2 regions of the Paenibacillus sp. sg306046 genome follow, and region 1 is predicted to be linked to the other one. Evidence: predicted binding sites of a transcription regulator. Region 1 holds the regulator's gene; the other holds the start of a gene.
The links. Region 1 encodes Rex, which represses fermentation and respiration genes when NADH is low (regulators of the CRP and FNR family bind a similar motif). Its sites were predicted from a motif close to TTGTGAAATATTTCACAA; they were not measured.
Positions count from the first base shown of each region.

Region 1 (7,218 bases):
ACAATAGGAGGCGAAAGCCATGCTTTTTACCAAAAAAAATGATACTGACTTTTTGCTGCTGCTCATTAAGGCTTCAGAAAACATGCTTCTGGCGGCGCAAACCTTCCGTTCAGCGATGATGGGCTCCGAGCCGCCCGCGACCTTTTATCCGCAGCTTCGCGACCTGGAGCATAACGGAGATCAACTCACACACCAGATCTTCAAGGGCTTGAACAAAGTGTTTATTACTCCGATCGAGCGCGAGGATATTATGGAGCTGGCCTCCAAAGTAGACGACGTGCTGGACGGCATCGAAGCTTCCATTGCAAGATTTGATTACTTAAACATTACCTTCACGGATCGTTATATGAAGGAATTTTCTGCTGTGCTCGTAGCGAGCTGTCAGCATATTCTTGATGCGATGATTTTGCTGTCCAAGAAAAAATATATGCAATTGACTGAGCATACCGTGCAAATCAACAGCCTGGAAAACGAAGCAGACCGGCTGATGCGGGAAGGCATTCGCGAAATTTTCACAAATCCGAAGGAGCCTTATCACGATTTCAAGCTGAAGGAGCTGTACGAGCGTCTGGAGCAAACGACCGATGCCTGTGAAGACGTAGCCAATATTCTGGAAAGCGTTGTGCTGCGATATTCGTAAGCCGCTGTCCGTTCGATCAGCTTGCGGAATTCGCATGGTATGACTTAGGAGGAAAACATGTTAACCACCTTGATAATCGTCGTTGCTCTAGCGCTTATATTTGACTTCATAAACGGGTTTCACGATACGGCGAATGCAATCGCCACGTCCATTTCGACCAAAGCACTGTCTCCGCGCTTCGCCATTTTGTATGCGGCCGTCCTGAACTTTGTCGGCGCAATTTACTCCTCCGAGGTAGCCAAAACCGTCGGCGGCAGCGTGGCAGATCCGGCCAAAATCGAAAACGGCATTTACATTGTTATTGCAGCGCTTATATCAGCCATATTCTGGAACCTGCTCACCTGGTATTACGGCATTCCTTCTTCCTCCTCCCATACGCTGATCGGCTCGCTCGCAGGCGCCGTCATCGCGGGCGCAGGCGTTGACGCGTTGAACTGGTCCGGCTTCTGGAATATTATTCTCATCCTGATCCTGTCGCCGATCATTGCGTTTGCTTCCGGCTTTTTGATCATGTGGATCATCAAACGGGTGATCATTGCCAGCGGCAATCAATCACGTTCCAAGCTAAACCGGACCTTCCGTCTGTTTCAAATTGTGTCCGCCGGCTTGCTTTCATTTTCCCACGGGGGCAATGACGCTCAGAAGGCAATGGGCATTATCGTCTTCGCACTCGTAACCCTGGACATTCAGCAGACGCTGGATGTACCGCTGTGGGTCAAGCTGTCGGCCGCGACTGCGATGGGACTTGGCACTTCGATCGGCGGCTGGAAAATTATCAAGACGATGAGCCGCAAGCTGCTCAAAATCGAACCGATCAACGGCTTCGCTTCCGACTTGAACTCGTCGATCATCATTCAGACGTCCACGCATATGGGGATGCCGCTGTCGACCACGCAAGTCATTTCATCGTCGATTATCGGTACGGGTTCGGTGCTTCGCTTCCACGATGTCAAGTGGGCCACCGTAACGAAGATGGTGCTGACCTGGTTTATTACGGTGCCGATCAGCATGGTGCTGGCGTTTATTACGTTCAAAATCCTGCTCGCGTTTATCTAAGCCGCTTCATACTCCTTGTCTGGGACTGTCTCAAACGAGTAAGCCTGGGGGAATGAATCAATGAATCGCACATTATGCAAGGAGCCTTCAAGCCACTATAAACGTGGAATGAAGGCTCCTTTTCAATTATTCCAAATAATAAGCGAGGCTTTGCAGCTCAGTCGTGAAGTCCGCATGGTGAACGCGAATTTCAGCTGGAACCTTGATGATCACCGGGGCGAAATTCAAGATCGCCTCAACCCCGGCTTCCACAAATTGATTGGCGACCTGCTGCGCCTCGACAGCCGGTACGGTAATAATGCCGATTCTGACGCTAAGCGCACGAATAGTGGAAACGAGCTCCTCCATCGGCTTCACCTTCAGCTGATTGATGGATTCGCCCACTTTGCCGGCATGCAGGTCAAATACCGCAACAATCTTCATATTATCTTTCAAATAAGCGTTATAATTGCACAAAGCGCGGCCAAGATTACCAGCTCCAACCAAGGCGACAGGGATCAATTTATCGAGCTTGAGAATTTGGCGAATTTTCTCGATCAAATAATCAACATCATACCCGATGCCCTTCTTGCCGAATTCGCCGAAATAAGCAAGATCCTTGCGAATTTGCGCCGGATTCAGGTCCAGCTTTTGACCAAGATCCTGCGAGGATACCGTTGATATATTTTTTTTGCTCAGCTCCGTCAGGAAACGTAAGTAAATGGGCAGCCGCCGCACAACTGCCTCGGAAATTTTTATCGTTTTCATGCTTGCTTCTCCTCCATCCACTGCTTGATACGCGGAACCAATTGACTCGCATTCATATGCTCGATCTTCGGACCCGGCAGCGAATACAGGAAGTACTTGCCATAGTTCGTGTCGATGACGCGGGTATCGTAAATAATGACGATACCTTTATCCGATGCCGTACGCACAAGCCGGCCGAACCCCTGCTTAAACCGGATCACCGCCTGCGGAACGGACAGCTTCATAAACGAGTTCAAATTTTTCTGCTTGAGCTTCTCGGTTTTCGCTTCCACAACCGGGTGCGTCGGCGGCTGGAAGGGCAGCCTCACAATCGCCAACGCCGTTAAGGCGTCCCCCGGGATATCAACCCCTTCCCAGAAGCTGCTTGTGCCAAGCAATACGCAGGCCGGACTGCTCTGAAACATCCGGGTCAGCTTGCTGCGGTTGCTGCTGTCAACGCCTTGACCAAGCACCTCGACGCCAAAGGAAGCGAGCATGTCCTTCAATCCGGCATGCACCGCCCGAAGCATCCGATTCGACGTAAACAGCACGAGCATACGTCCCTTCGTTTCCAGGGCGACCTCGGCAAGCGAAGGAATCAATGCTTCCACGTACTCCTTCTCACCGCCAAGTCCGCTGCGCAGTGTCGGAAAATCACGCGGTATGGCAACAAGCGCCTGCTCCCGGTAATTAAACGGCGAAGGCAGCTGGATCGTTTTCAACGAGCTGTCCGACTCCGAAGCACGCAGCCCCAGCTGTTCGCAGGTGTAATCAAACGACTTCCCGACCGACAGCGTAGCCGAGGTCAAAATCACGCTGTCCTTCGGCTCGAAAAACTGCTGGCGCAGCATCGCGCTGACATCAATCGGCACCGCGTTAAGCTGCAGGGAACGGCTTTTACCAAATTGACCGCCCTCCAGCCAATACACATAATTATCGTCAGGCATCGTCATAAAGATATGCAAATCTTCCTTATGCCGTTGCAGCTCCTTCACAGTACCTGCGAGATCAGTAACCTGACTCTGCACCTCAAATTCATCCTGGGCTTCCTTTAGATCGCCCAGCAGCTTCTCCAGCCGCTTGAGCGCTTCTGCCGCATGCAGCTGCAAATTTTCCTCCAACAGCTCCAGCTTATCCCAACCGCCGGGTAATGTTGCTTTTTTCAAGCGGAGCACGGATGAATTGCCGTCTGCCTGGGTGGATTCCCCGCCGCGCGCCGACAACAGCAGCTGGAACAGCAGCTCGTTCAGCTGGTCCCAGTCCTCCTTCAGATGGACCAGATGCTCCACAGCACGGTCGATCTCTGCGCTCCAATTGGCCACACGGGGGTCCTCGGCCGCTTTCTGCAGCTTGAAGCGCAGTCCGGACAGCTGCCCGGACCTGCTGTCCTTATACAGCCGCTGCAGCGTATTCAGCAAAGTATGATAGTGCAGCTCAATCCCGAGATGCTTGCTCGCCACTTCCTCAAAATGATGCGCTTCATCAATCACCAGATGCTTGTAGGCAGGCAGCAGCCGGTTGTCGGCTTTCATATCGGTAAACAGCAGCGAATGATTCGTAATGATCACATCCGCCGTATTCGCCTGATGCCGGGCGCGGTGATAAAAGCACTTTTTAAACCACGGACAAGCTCTGTTCAGACACGAATCGGTATCGCTTTCCACCGTATGCCAGAACAGCTTGCCTTTATTCGTAAACATCAGCTCTTCCTGATCGCCATGCTTCGTCTCGCCAAGCCATACAAGCATTTGCCCGGCTGTGACCCGATCATCCTTGCCCGGTTCAAAATCAAGCGTATTCAGCTTGTGCTCGAACTTTCTCAGGCACAGGTAATGACGCCGCCCCTTCAACACCGCTGCGCGAAATGAAACCGGGAACAAATCATGCAGCAGCGGAATGTCGCGCTCGCGCAGCTGCTCCTGCAAATTGATCGTATGGGTGCTGACGACCATTTTCTTATCATGCTTCAGTCCGTAATACAGAGACGGAATCAGGTAAGCAAGCGATTTCCCCGTTCCTGTACCCGCTTCCACCATCAGATGCTTGCCGGCTTCAAAGGCGCTTTCCACCTCGCTCAGCATCGTAACCTGCGCTTCCCGCTCCTCGTACGTCTCAAACCGCGTTTTCAATGTTTCCCGCAGCGCATCGTAAAACCGGTCGAAGGTAGGCTCCATCGCAAGCAGCTCCTGCGCATCACGTGTGTCCTCCTCGTCTCCCCAATCCCGCACATTTAAGGCGAATTGGCGGAAATAACGGTCAGCCTCAGGGTCCATCGGCTGATGCAGCTCGCGGTACACAAGCGCTTCGTGAAGAAGCCAGCCCAAATCATGGGGCGAATCGGCAAATATCAGATCCAGTCGCTGCAGCGTCAGCAGCGGCAGCGACTGCAGCCGCTCCAGGCAGGCAAGCCAGATCAGCGCCGTCACCTCGGCATCGCTGTCAGCCTGATGGGGGCGCTCATGTTCGATGCCGAACGACTGGCACACCATGGTAAGCTGCAAGCTCGACAAGCCCGGATACAAAATCCGGAGCAGGTCCATCGTATCCAGCATCCGTCCGTCAAACGGATAGTAGCCATTTTCATCCAGCGCCCGCTGCAGAAACGCCAGATCAAAGCCGACATTATGACCGACCAGCGCCGCGTCCTGCAGCAATGGCATCATTTCTCCCATTATTATGTCAATACTTGGAGCAGCTTGAACCATCGCGTCATCAATGCCGGTAAGCGAGGTAATCGCAGCAGGTATAGCCATTCCCGGATTGACGAGCGACGTGTACCTGTCGGTGATCTGCATATCGTCTATAATGAAAAGTCCGACCTGAATAATTCGGTCTGTCGTCGAACTTCCGGTTGTCTCAAAGTCCAAAACCGCAAATTTCATTGGTGCCGCGTTCAATCCCTTCCTGACCCTCTTCTCCCTAGCATACCATATTGCGCCGGAAAGGAATAGCCGCCAAGCCAGACAAGCCGCTGCAGAGAAACTCTACAGCGGCGCTTCAACAGCTCTTGCAGGAATGAATGTAAAGTTTAATCCGCCCTTGTCCACCTGGCAAAAGCCAAGCTCCAGCAGCGGCTCGACGCTGGCCGGATCGGTTCCGTAAGCAAGCGTGAACAGCTCGCAAGCCTTATCCAAATTATTGCGCTGCGCCTGAATGCAGCCCATCGCGTTCAATGCAATGGCCTTGAGCTGTTTGTTGTCCGTCAGCTGCGACAAAAAATGAAAGTGGGCGTAGCTGTCCTCCTGCTGTCCACGGTGCAGGCAGGACATCGCCAAATAAATGCGGGCCAGCGTAAATTCCGGCTGCCGATGCAGCAGCTCGGCGAACTGAGCCGCCGCCTCCTCATACATATGCAGCTTATAATAGCCCTGCGCTTTGACAAATTGATCGGATCGCTTCTCCGCCAGCTCGGTCAGCTCCGCCTGCGGCGGCGCTCCAGCCTCCGGCAAGGTCATGATGCCCGTCGCACGCAGCGTCTGGCCGAGCTTCTCTTCAAACAGCAGCCAATCCTCGATGCAGGCGTCGCTCATCGCTTTCAGCGAATGGAGCTTGTCTGCCAGCAGCTTGCGCTGTACGCCGGACGAGGACGGATAAGCTGCCAGCACTTCATCAAGCATATCATTCATCGAGGCAAACAGATGCTTGAACATACGCACATCCCACCTTTGCTCGCTTGGTATGAGGTATCTTCATTGTGCGTCGCCCCGTACCGTTTCATGCGGCGTTACAGCACGGTGGAATGAATTTCTTCCTTCAGAACATGAGCAATCACATTATCGTCGCCCATGATCGCAATGCTTGGCACATGCTGCCTGGCCGCCTCATCGCTCATCATCGCATAAGAAAGAATGATAACCTTGTCGCCGGGCTGCACCATGCGCGCTGCCGCTCCGTTCAAGCAGATGACGCCGGAGCCGCGCGGACCGGGGATGATGTACGTTTCGAACCGGGCTCCGTTATTGTTGTTGACAATTTGCACCTTTTCATTAGGCAGCATATCGACCGCATCGAGCAAATTCTGGTCAATGGTAATACTGCCGACGTAGTTCAAGTTCGCCTCGGTTACGGTGGCGCGGTGGATTTTAGCTTTCAGCATCGTACGGAACATAGTCGGTTTCCTCCTCAGGATGAGCGTGTGATGACACAATTATCAATTAAACGGGTTTGGCCAAATTTGACCGCGACGGCGATAATCATACGCTGCCCCGCAGACAACGCCGCCAAATCGGCGACGGGCTGCAGCGATGGAAAATGCAGCAATTCAACATAATCAATGACAGCCAGCGGTTCCTGCCTGATTCGCGCGGCGACCTGTGCCTCCACTTTCGCTGCAGCCAGCGGCGCAGTGCCCGCTTCGATCTGCTGAGCGGCCTCGCGCAGCGCGCGGCTCAGTACGGCAGCTTGATTGCGTTCCTCCGGGCTTAAATAAACGTTGCGCGAGCTTTTCGCCAAGCCGTCCGGTTCGCGGACAATCGGACAAGACACAATGCGTACAGGCAAGTTCAGATCCAGCACCATCTGCTCGATGACCGCCACCTGCTGCGCATCCTTCATCCCGAAGTAGGCGTTATCCGGCTGCACGATATGAAACAGCTTGGTCACCACCGTCGCCACCCCGTCAAAATGCCCGGGCCGTGAGGCGCCGCATAACCGCGAGGTGACGTCCTGCACCGATACCGTCGTACGCGTCGGGGCCGGGTACATGTCCTCGACCTTTGGCAAAAACACAATGTCCGTGCCTGCCTCAGCCGCCAGTGCCAAATCACGCTGCTCATCGCGCGGGTATCGCTCAAAAT
Region 1 is NZ_JCAMRT010000006.1:218,214-225,431, reverse strand. Features, by position in the region: gene AC6ROY_RS08765 (DUF47 domain-containing protein) at 20-640, shown strand; gene AC6ROY_RS08760 (inorganic phosphate transporter) at 698-1,696, shown strand; gene AC6ROY_RS08755 (redox-sensing transcriptional repressor Rex) at 1,823-2,443, opposite strand; gene dinG (ATP-dependent DNA helicase DinG) at 2,440-5,304, opposite strand; gene AC6ROY_RS08745 (tetratricopeptide repeat protein) at 5,407-6,072, opposite strand; gene panD (aspartate 1-decarboxylase) at 6,147-6,530, opposite strand; gene panC (pantoate--beta-alanine ligase) at 6,545-7,218, opposite strand, start outside.

Region 2 (7,218 bases), on a different contig from region 1:
GCGCTGGCGCAAATTATCCGGGTTGTCGAAGAAGCGCAAAGCTCCAAAGCGCCGATTCAACGGGTAGCCGATGCCATTTCCGGCATCTTCGTTCCGATTGTGGTCGGGATCGCGGCGCTGACGTTTGTCAGCTGGTATTTTGTCATTGGAACAGGCGGGTTTGCGGATGCGCTGGAGAAGGCGATTGCCGTGCTGGTCATTGCATGCCCATGCGCCCTCGGTCTGGCTACACCGACCTCGATTATGGCCGGATCAGGGCGGGCGGCTGAGCTGGGCATTTTGTTCAAGGGCGGAGAGCATCTGGAGGCAGCCCACCGGATCGACACGGTTGTCGTGGATAAGACGGGAACCGTGACGAAGGGCAAGCCGGCCTTAACGGATGTTCGCATCAGCCGCGGGCAGGACGAGCAGACGCTGCTGTCCTGGGTAGGAGCGGCGGAACGCTCTTCGGAGCATCCGCTTGCCGAAGCGATTGTCGCAGGTATTATGGCGCGCGGTATTCAACTGGCGGCACATACGGACGGGTTCGAGGCGATCCCCGGCTATGGGGTACGGGCGGTCGTGGAGGGCCGGGAGCTGCTGATCGGCACCCGCAGGCTGATGGAGAAGGCTGGCGTTGACGCGCAACCGGCTTATACGGACATGAGCGCTTTGGAGGAAGAAGGGCGGACCGTCATGCTGATTGCCGTCGATGGCGATTATGCCGGGATGGTTGGCGTTGCGGATACGATCCGCGATACCTCGCGTGAAGCCGTGGCGCGCTTGCAGCGCGAAGGCATCGAGGTACTGATGATGACCGGCGACAATGAGCGGACGGCGCGGGCGATTGCGGCGCAAGCGGGCATAGCGCATGTGCTGGCTGAGGTGCTGCCGGAGGGCAAGGCGCTGGAGGTGAAGAAGCTGCAGGACGCCGGGCGCAAGGTGGCGATGGTCGGGGACGGCATCAATGATGCGCCAGCGCTGGCGACGGCGGATATCGGCATGGCGATCGGCACCGGGACGGATATCGCGATGGAAGCGGCCGATGTGACCTTGATGCGCGGCGACCTGACAGGCATTTCCGATGCGATTGGCCTGAGCCGCAGGACGATGCGGAACATTCGTCAAAATTTATTTTGGGCGCTCGCCTACAACGTCGTCGGCATCCCGATTGCGGCGCTGGGTTTCCTGGCTCCGTGGCTTGCAGGCGCAGCGATGGCGCTCAGCTCGGTGTCCGTAGTGCTGAACGCGCTGCGGCTGCAGCGCATGAAGCTGTAGTGCGGCGGAAAGGAGCCCTGCTTGTGAAGCCTGTGCTGCTGCTGCTCGGTTATGTGCTGCTGATCGCCGCCGGCCTGCTGTATAAGCAGGAGCTTGCGGCCTGGCTAGCGGCCGGCGACAGCGCTGACCTGCCGCTGCTGCTGCTGTTGTCGGTGCTGCTTGCTCTTGTGCCGGTCATTCCGTTTGGCGTTGTGGGCGGCGTGATGGGAGCCAAGTACGGCGTGGCGGTCGGGTCTCTGCTGAACGTAGCCGGGTCCTCGATTGCCGCTGTGCTGATGCTGCTGCTCGTCCGCCTCTTGTTTCGCGAGCAGGGACGGAGCTACTTGGCCAGGTTTCGGCAGGTGGAACGATTTACCGTGATGTTTGAGCGTCATCCGTTTATCGGGGTGCTGGTAGCGCGTCTGCTGCCATTTGTTCCCGCTCCGGTCGTCAATATTTATTCGGCGTTGAGCCTTATTCCGGTTTGGCTGTTTGCCGCGGCGACGGTGCTCGGCAAGGTGCCGGTGATGCTCGTATTTGCCATTGTGGGCGACACCGTGGCAGCCGAGCCGGGTCAGGCCGCTGCTGTGCTGCTGATTTATTCTGCGTTTCTCGGCGTTGTTATGCTCGGCTACCGGCTTCGGCTGCGCCAAATGAAAGCGGTCGAGCGCGGCGGGAACGATGACCGAATGTGAGCTTCATCATCGGACGCGGGCTTTCCAGCGACAGCGAATTCCCGATATAATAGAGCGGGAGTTTGATGAGGAGGTCCGGGGAAGGTGACCCTGTTGCTAGCGTTAGATCAGGTAGTCAAGCGGCGTTATGAAGCGCCGGCTACTCAGCGATACGGTCTGGTTTATGGGCGAAGGACGGCTGCTGGAGCAGACCGCTCGGCGCGACTGCCCGGCATGATCGTTGCAGGCGCCGACCCTATTGAAACGGTCCGTTATCAGCTGCTCATTATGTTTATTCTTGCGGCGTCGGCGGCGCTGACGGCCATATTGCTGAGCTGGCTGAGCCACAAGCTGCGGTTTACCGCCGATTTGCGGCTGATTGCAGCCGATGCCGTCGCTTGAATCCGCAAGCTCCGGCGCCGTTTTCCAGCGGCGCCGGAGCCGGACGCCGAATGGACGCCGAAAGGATATGTCGAATTTGCGACGAGTGACATTTTTCACAGTGAATTCGGCAGCGCAGGATTACAATAAAGATAATTCCAAATCAAGGAGGATTCCGGCATGGAGCTACCGACTGTGGAAATGATGCAAAGCGCCCGCCCGACTCAGTTTATGGAGATGATAGAGCGGTTGAAGGAAGAGCACGACAACCTGCGTGTGCGACTGACTGACATCCGTCGGCAGGGTGAGGGAGTAACCAGGCTGAGATCCACCGCCGAGGCTGTGACCAGACTCAAGGAGCTGCGCGGCTCCATGGGGCAGCTGATGGATGCGCTGGACTGTCACGCCGGGTGGGAGGAACAGGAGCTATTCCCGCTGCTGACCCGTTATTTCAATAAAGTGCAGGGGCCGTCGATCATGCCGTCAATCTGGGTGATGGAGAAGGATCATGAGCTTGCGCACATGTTTGTTACGTCTTTCTACGAGGCAGTGGATCAGCTTGTCCTAGAAGGTGAAAAAATTCACATAAAGGCGGCGGCTTCACATCTCGTTCAGGCTTGCCTTATTTTGAGCGAGCATTTGAATTTGGAGGAAGAGGTTGTTTACCCGATGGCCGATCAGATTTTGCAGGATATCGACCATTTGTTTTCATAGCCCTGTAACCAAGTCCGGGCTTAGGCCCGCAAACCCGATCTGGAGGCGATCCGTATGACATCCGAACCTCAAAACACGATTACTTGTACCTGCTGCGGCAACGTACACGGCCATGGAGATACCGGCACCGCCTGGATTTGCGAGGATTGCCGCGTTTCTCCGGCAGAAGAAGCCGATCCCGGAACGTCGGACGGACTGCGCTAACTGGGGCGGAAGCCTCGGCAAGCCTGTCCGGCTGTAAGGGCTAAGCTGCAAGCCTGCATAGACGACCCGCAGCTTCATCTCAAGTCCGCAAGCAACATGGAGCCCGATCCGGCAATCTGAGGCGAGCTTCAATTCGAAATCGAACCATTTCAGGAGGAGATTAACGATGGCTGTGAAAGAAACGAAGGCTCAGGTACATCCGATTTCGGCGCAAGAGGAAGTGAACCGCCTGGTCAGTCAAGCTTTGCAGGCGCAGCAGGCGTACTTGCAGCTGGATCAGCAGCAGGTTGACCAACTTGTGCAGCAGATGGCGCTGGCCGGTCTGGATCGACACATGGAGCTGGCGAAGCTCGCGTTTGAAGAGACGGGGCGCGGCGTGTACGAGGATAAAATTACGAAGAACATTTTCGCAACGGAATATATTTACCACAGCATCAAGGCGGCGAAAACCGTCGGCACGATTGAGGAAAACCGTTATGAGAATTACCGGCTTGTCGCCGAGCCTGTCGGCGTGATCGCCGGCGTGACGCCAGTGACCAATCCGACGTCAACGACGATGTTTAAGTCGCTCATTGCGGCCAAAACCCGCAACCCGATCATTTTCGCCTTTCACCCGTCCGCACAAAAATCAAGTGTGGCTGCGGCGCGCACGCTGCGCGACGCAGCGGTGCTTGCGGGCGCTCCGGCCGCGTGCGTCCAGTGGATTGAGCATCCTTCCGTCGAAGCGACCCAACTGCTGATGAACCATCCGGACGTTGCGCTTGTGCTGGCGACCGGCGGCTCCTCCATGGTGAAGGCGGCTTACAGCACCGGCAAGCCGGCGCTAGGCGTAGGGCCGGGCAATGTGCCTTGCTTTATTGAGAAGACGGCGGATTTGAAGCAGGCGGTCACCGACCTGATTTTGTCCAAAACGTTTGACAACGGCATGATTTGCGCTTCGGAGCAGGCGGTTATTTTGGAGGAGCCGATCTACGAGCAGGCGAAGAAGCTGATGATCGAATTTGGCTGCTACTTCCTGAACAAGGAAGAAACCGAAGCCGTCTCCAAGCTGGTCATTAATCCGGAGAAATGTGCGGTCAACGCGGTGATTGTCGGCCAGCCGGCTGCCGCCATCGCCAAAATGGCCGGTCTGACGGTGCCGGAGCAAACGAAAATTCTCGTCGCCGAGCTGCAGGGCGTAGGCGAAGCGCATCCGCTGTCGGCCGAGAAGCTTAGTCCCGTGCTTGCTTGCTACAAGGTGAAGAACGCCGAGCAGGGCATCGCCCGGGCAGCCGAGGTCGTTGCTTTCGGAGGAATGGGCCACTCCTCGGTCATTCATTCCAAAAACGATCAGGTCGTGCAAGCCTTTGCCGCGAAGCTCCAGACCGGCCGCGTTATTGTCAATTCGCCTTCGACGCACGGCGCCATCGGCGACATTTACAACACCAACCTGCCGTCGCTGACGCTCGGTTGCGGCTCGTACGGACATAACTCGACGACGGCGAACGTCACGGCGGTCAACCTGTTGAACCTGAAGCGGGTCGCGGAGCGGACGGTCAATATGCAATGGTTCAAGATGCCGCCCAAGGTGTATTTCGAGAAGGGCTCCACGCAATATTTGGAGAAAATGCCGGACATCACCCGCGTCATGATCGTAACCGACCCGATGATGGTCAAGCTGGGCTATGTCGAGCGGGTCGAATATTACTTGCGCAAGCGCCGGACGCCGGTTCATATTGAGGTGTTCAGCGATGTGGAGCCCGATCCGTCCGTGGATACGGTGAATCGCGGCACTGCGATGATGCGTTCCTTCCAGCCGGACTGCATTATTGCGCTCGGCGGCGGCTCGCCGATGGATGCGGCGAAGGCGATGTGGCTGTTCTACGAATACCCGGACACCGACTTCCAGGCGCTCAAGCAAAAGTTTATGGACATCCGCAAGCGCGTGTACAAATACCCGCGTCTCGGCCAGAAAGCGACCTTCGTCGCCATTCCGACGACCTCGGGCACAGGCTCGGAGGTGACCAGCTTCGCGGTCATCACCGATAAAAATCAAGGCAACACGAAATACCCGCTGGCCGATTACGAGCTGACGCCGGATGTGGCGATTATCGACCCGGAATACGTGTACACGCTGCCCAAAACGGCGGTCGCCGATACCGGCATGGATGTGCTGACGCATGCGATTGAAGCTTACGTGTCCGTGATGGCCAATGACTACACCGACGGGCTGGCGATGAAAGCTATTCAGCTGGTGTTCCAGTACCTGGAGGCTTCGTATCAGACGGGCGATCCGCTGGCGCGGGAGAAGATGCACAATGCCTCAACGATCGCAGGCATGGCGTTTGCCAATGCGTTCCTCGGCATCAACCATAGTCTGGCGCATAAATGGGGCGGGCAATACCATACGGCGCACGGCCGCACCAACGCGATTCTGATGCCGCATGTCATTCGCTATAACGCTCAAAAGCCGACGAAATTTGCTTCCTTCCCGAAATACGACCACTTTATCGCCGATGTGCGCTATGCCGAAATTGCCCGGATGCTCGGCTTGCCGGCTCGCACGACGGAGGAAGGGGTGAACAGCCTGATCGACGCGATCCGCAAGCTGAACAAATCGCTCGGCATTCCGGAGAGCTTCCAGGCGATCGGCTTTGATCCGGCTGACTTCGAGTCGAAGGTCGACTATCTCGCGGATCGGGCATTCGAGGATCAGTGTACAACGGCGAATCCTCGCATGCCGCTGGTCAAGGAGCTGGCTGACGTCTACCGCAACGCGTTTTACGGCAAATTTTAAGTCCAAACATCATCATTCAGGTACAACCTGACAGGAGGGGTAACGATGGCTATTCAGGAAACGGCAGCTGCGGCTGGCGCGGGGGTTGCAGACTTGGCTTCATGGCGCAGCTTTTCGGCAGGCAAATGGCAATCCCATATCGACGTGAAGGATTTTATCGACCGGAACCTGAAGCCCTATACAGGCAACGAGAGCTTCCTGGCAGGGCCGACTGAAGCGACAGAGCAGCTATGGCAGCATATCCGCGAGCTGATGCTCAAGGAACGGGCCAATGGAGGCGTGCTGGACGTAGACGTGCAAACGGTCTCGACGATTACCTCGCACGGTCCCGGTTATATCGAGCAGGGGCTGGAGCAAATTGTCGGCTTGCAGACCGATGCGCCGTTCAAACGGTCCATCCAGCCGTTCGGCGGCATCCGGATGGCGGTTGACGCCTGCGAGGCTTACGGCTTCAAGGTGCCTGACGAGATCGTCAAGCTGTTCACAGATATTCGCAAAACGCATAACCAGGGCGTATTCGATGCGTATACGACCGGGATGAAGCTTGCCCGCAAGGCAGGCATTATTACCGGGCTGCCCGATGCGTACGGCCGCGGCCGGATCATCGGCGACTACCGCCGCGTCGCGCTGTACGGCGTGGATCGGCTGATCGCAGGCAAGCAGCAGGATCTGCTCCAGCTTGAGGTCGCTCCGATGACCGAGGAAGTGATCCGCGACCGCGAGGAGCTGTCCGAGCAAATTCGCAGCCTGGCTGAGCTGAAGGCGATGGCGCGCTCCTATGGCGCGGACATTTCCAAGCCGGCAGGCAACGCGAAGGAAGCGATCCAGTGGGTATACTTCGCGTACCTCGCGGCGATCAAGGAGCAGAACGGCGCTGCGATGAGTCTCGGCCGCGTCTCCAGCTTCCTTGATATTTTCATCGACCGGGATCTGGCGGAAGGGACGCTTACGGAGGCTCAGGCGCAGGAGCTGGTGGACCACTTCGTCATGAAGCTGCGGATCGTGAAGTTTCTGCGTACGCCGGATTATAACGAGCTGTTCAGCGGCGACCCGACGTGGGTAACCGAGTCGATCGGCGGCATGGCCCTGAACGGTACGACACGGGTAACGAAGTCTTCGTTCCGCTTCCTGCACACCTTGTACAATCTCGGTCCTGCGCCGGAGCCGAATTTGACCGTGCTCTGGTCCCGGAAGCTGCCGGACGGCTTCAAGCGTTACTGCGCCAAGGTGTCC
Region 2 is NZ_JCAMRT010000033.1:10,097-17,314, reverse strand. Features, by position in the region: gene AC6ROY_RS23285 (heavy metal translocating P-type ATPase) at 1-1,257, shown strand, start outside; gene AC6ROY_RS23280 (TVP38/TMEM64 family protein) at 1,281-1,931, shown strand; gene AC6ROY_RS23275 (ABC transporter permease) at 2,016-2,312, shown strand; gene AC6ROY_RS23270 (hemerythrin domain-containing protein) at 2,472-3,005, shown strand; gene AC6ROY_RS23265 (hypothetical protein) at 3,060-3,209, shown strand; gene adhE (bifunctional acetaldehyde-CoA/alcohol dehydrogenase) at 3,376-5,985, shown strand; gene pflB (formate C-acetyltransferase) at 6,031-7,218, shown strand, end outside.
Region 2: a site for Rex is predicted at 2,396-2,413, ahead of AC6ROY_RS23270 (hemerythrin domain-containing protein). Genes of this name have one in related genera too.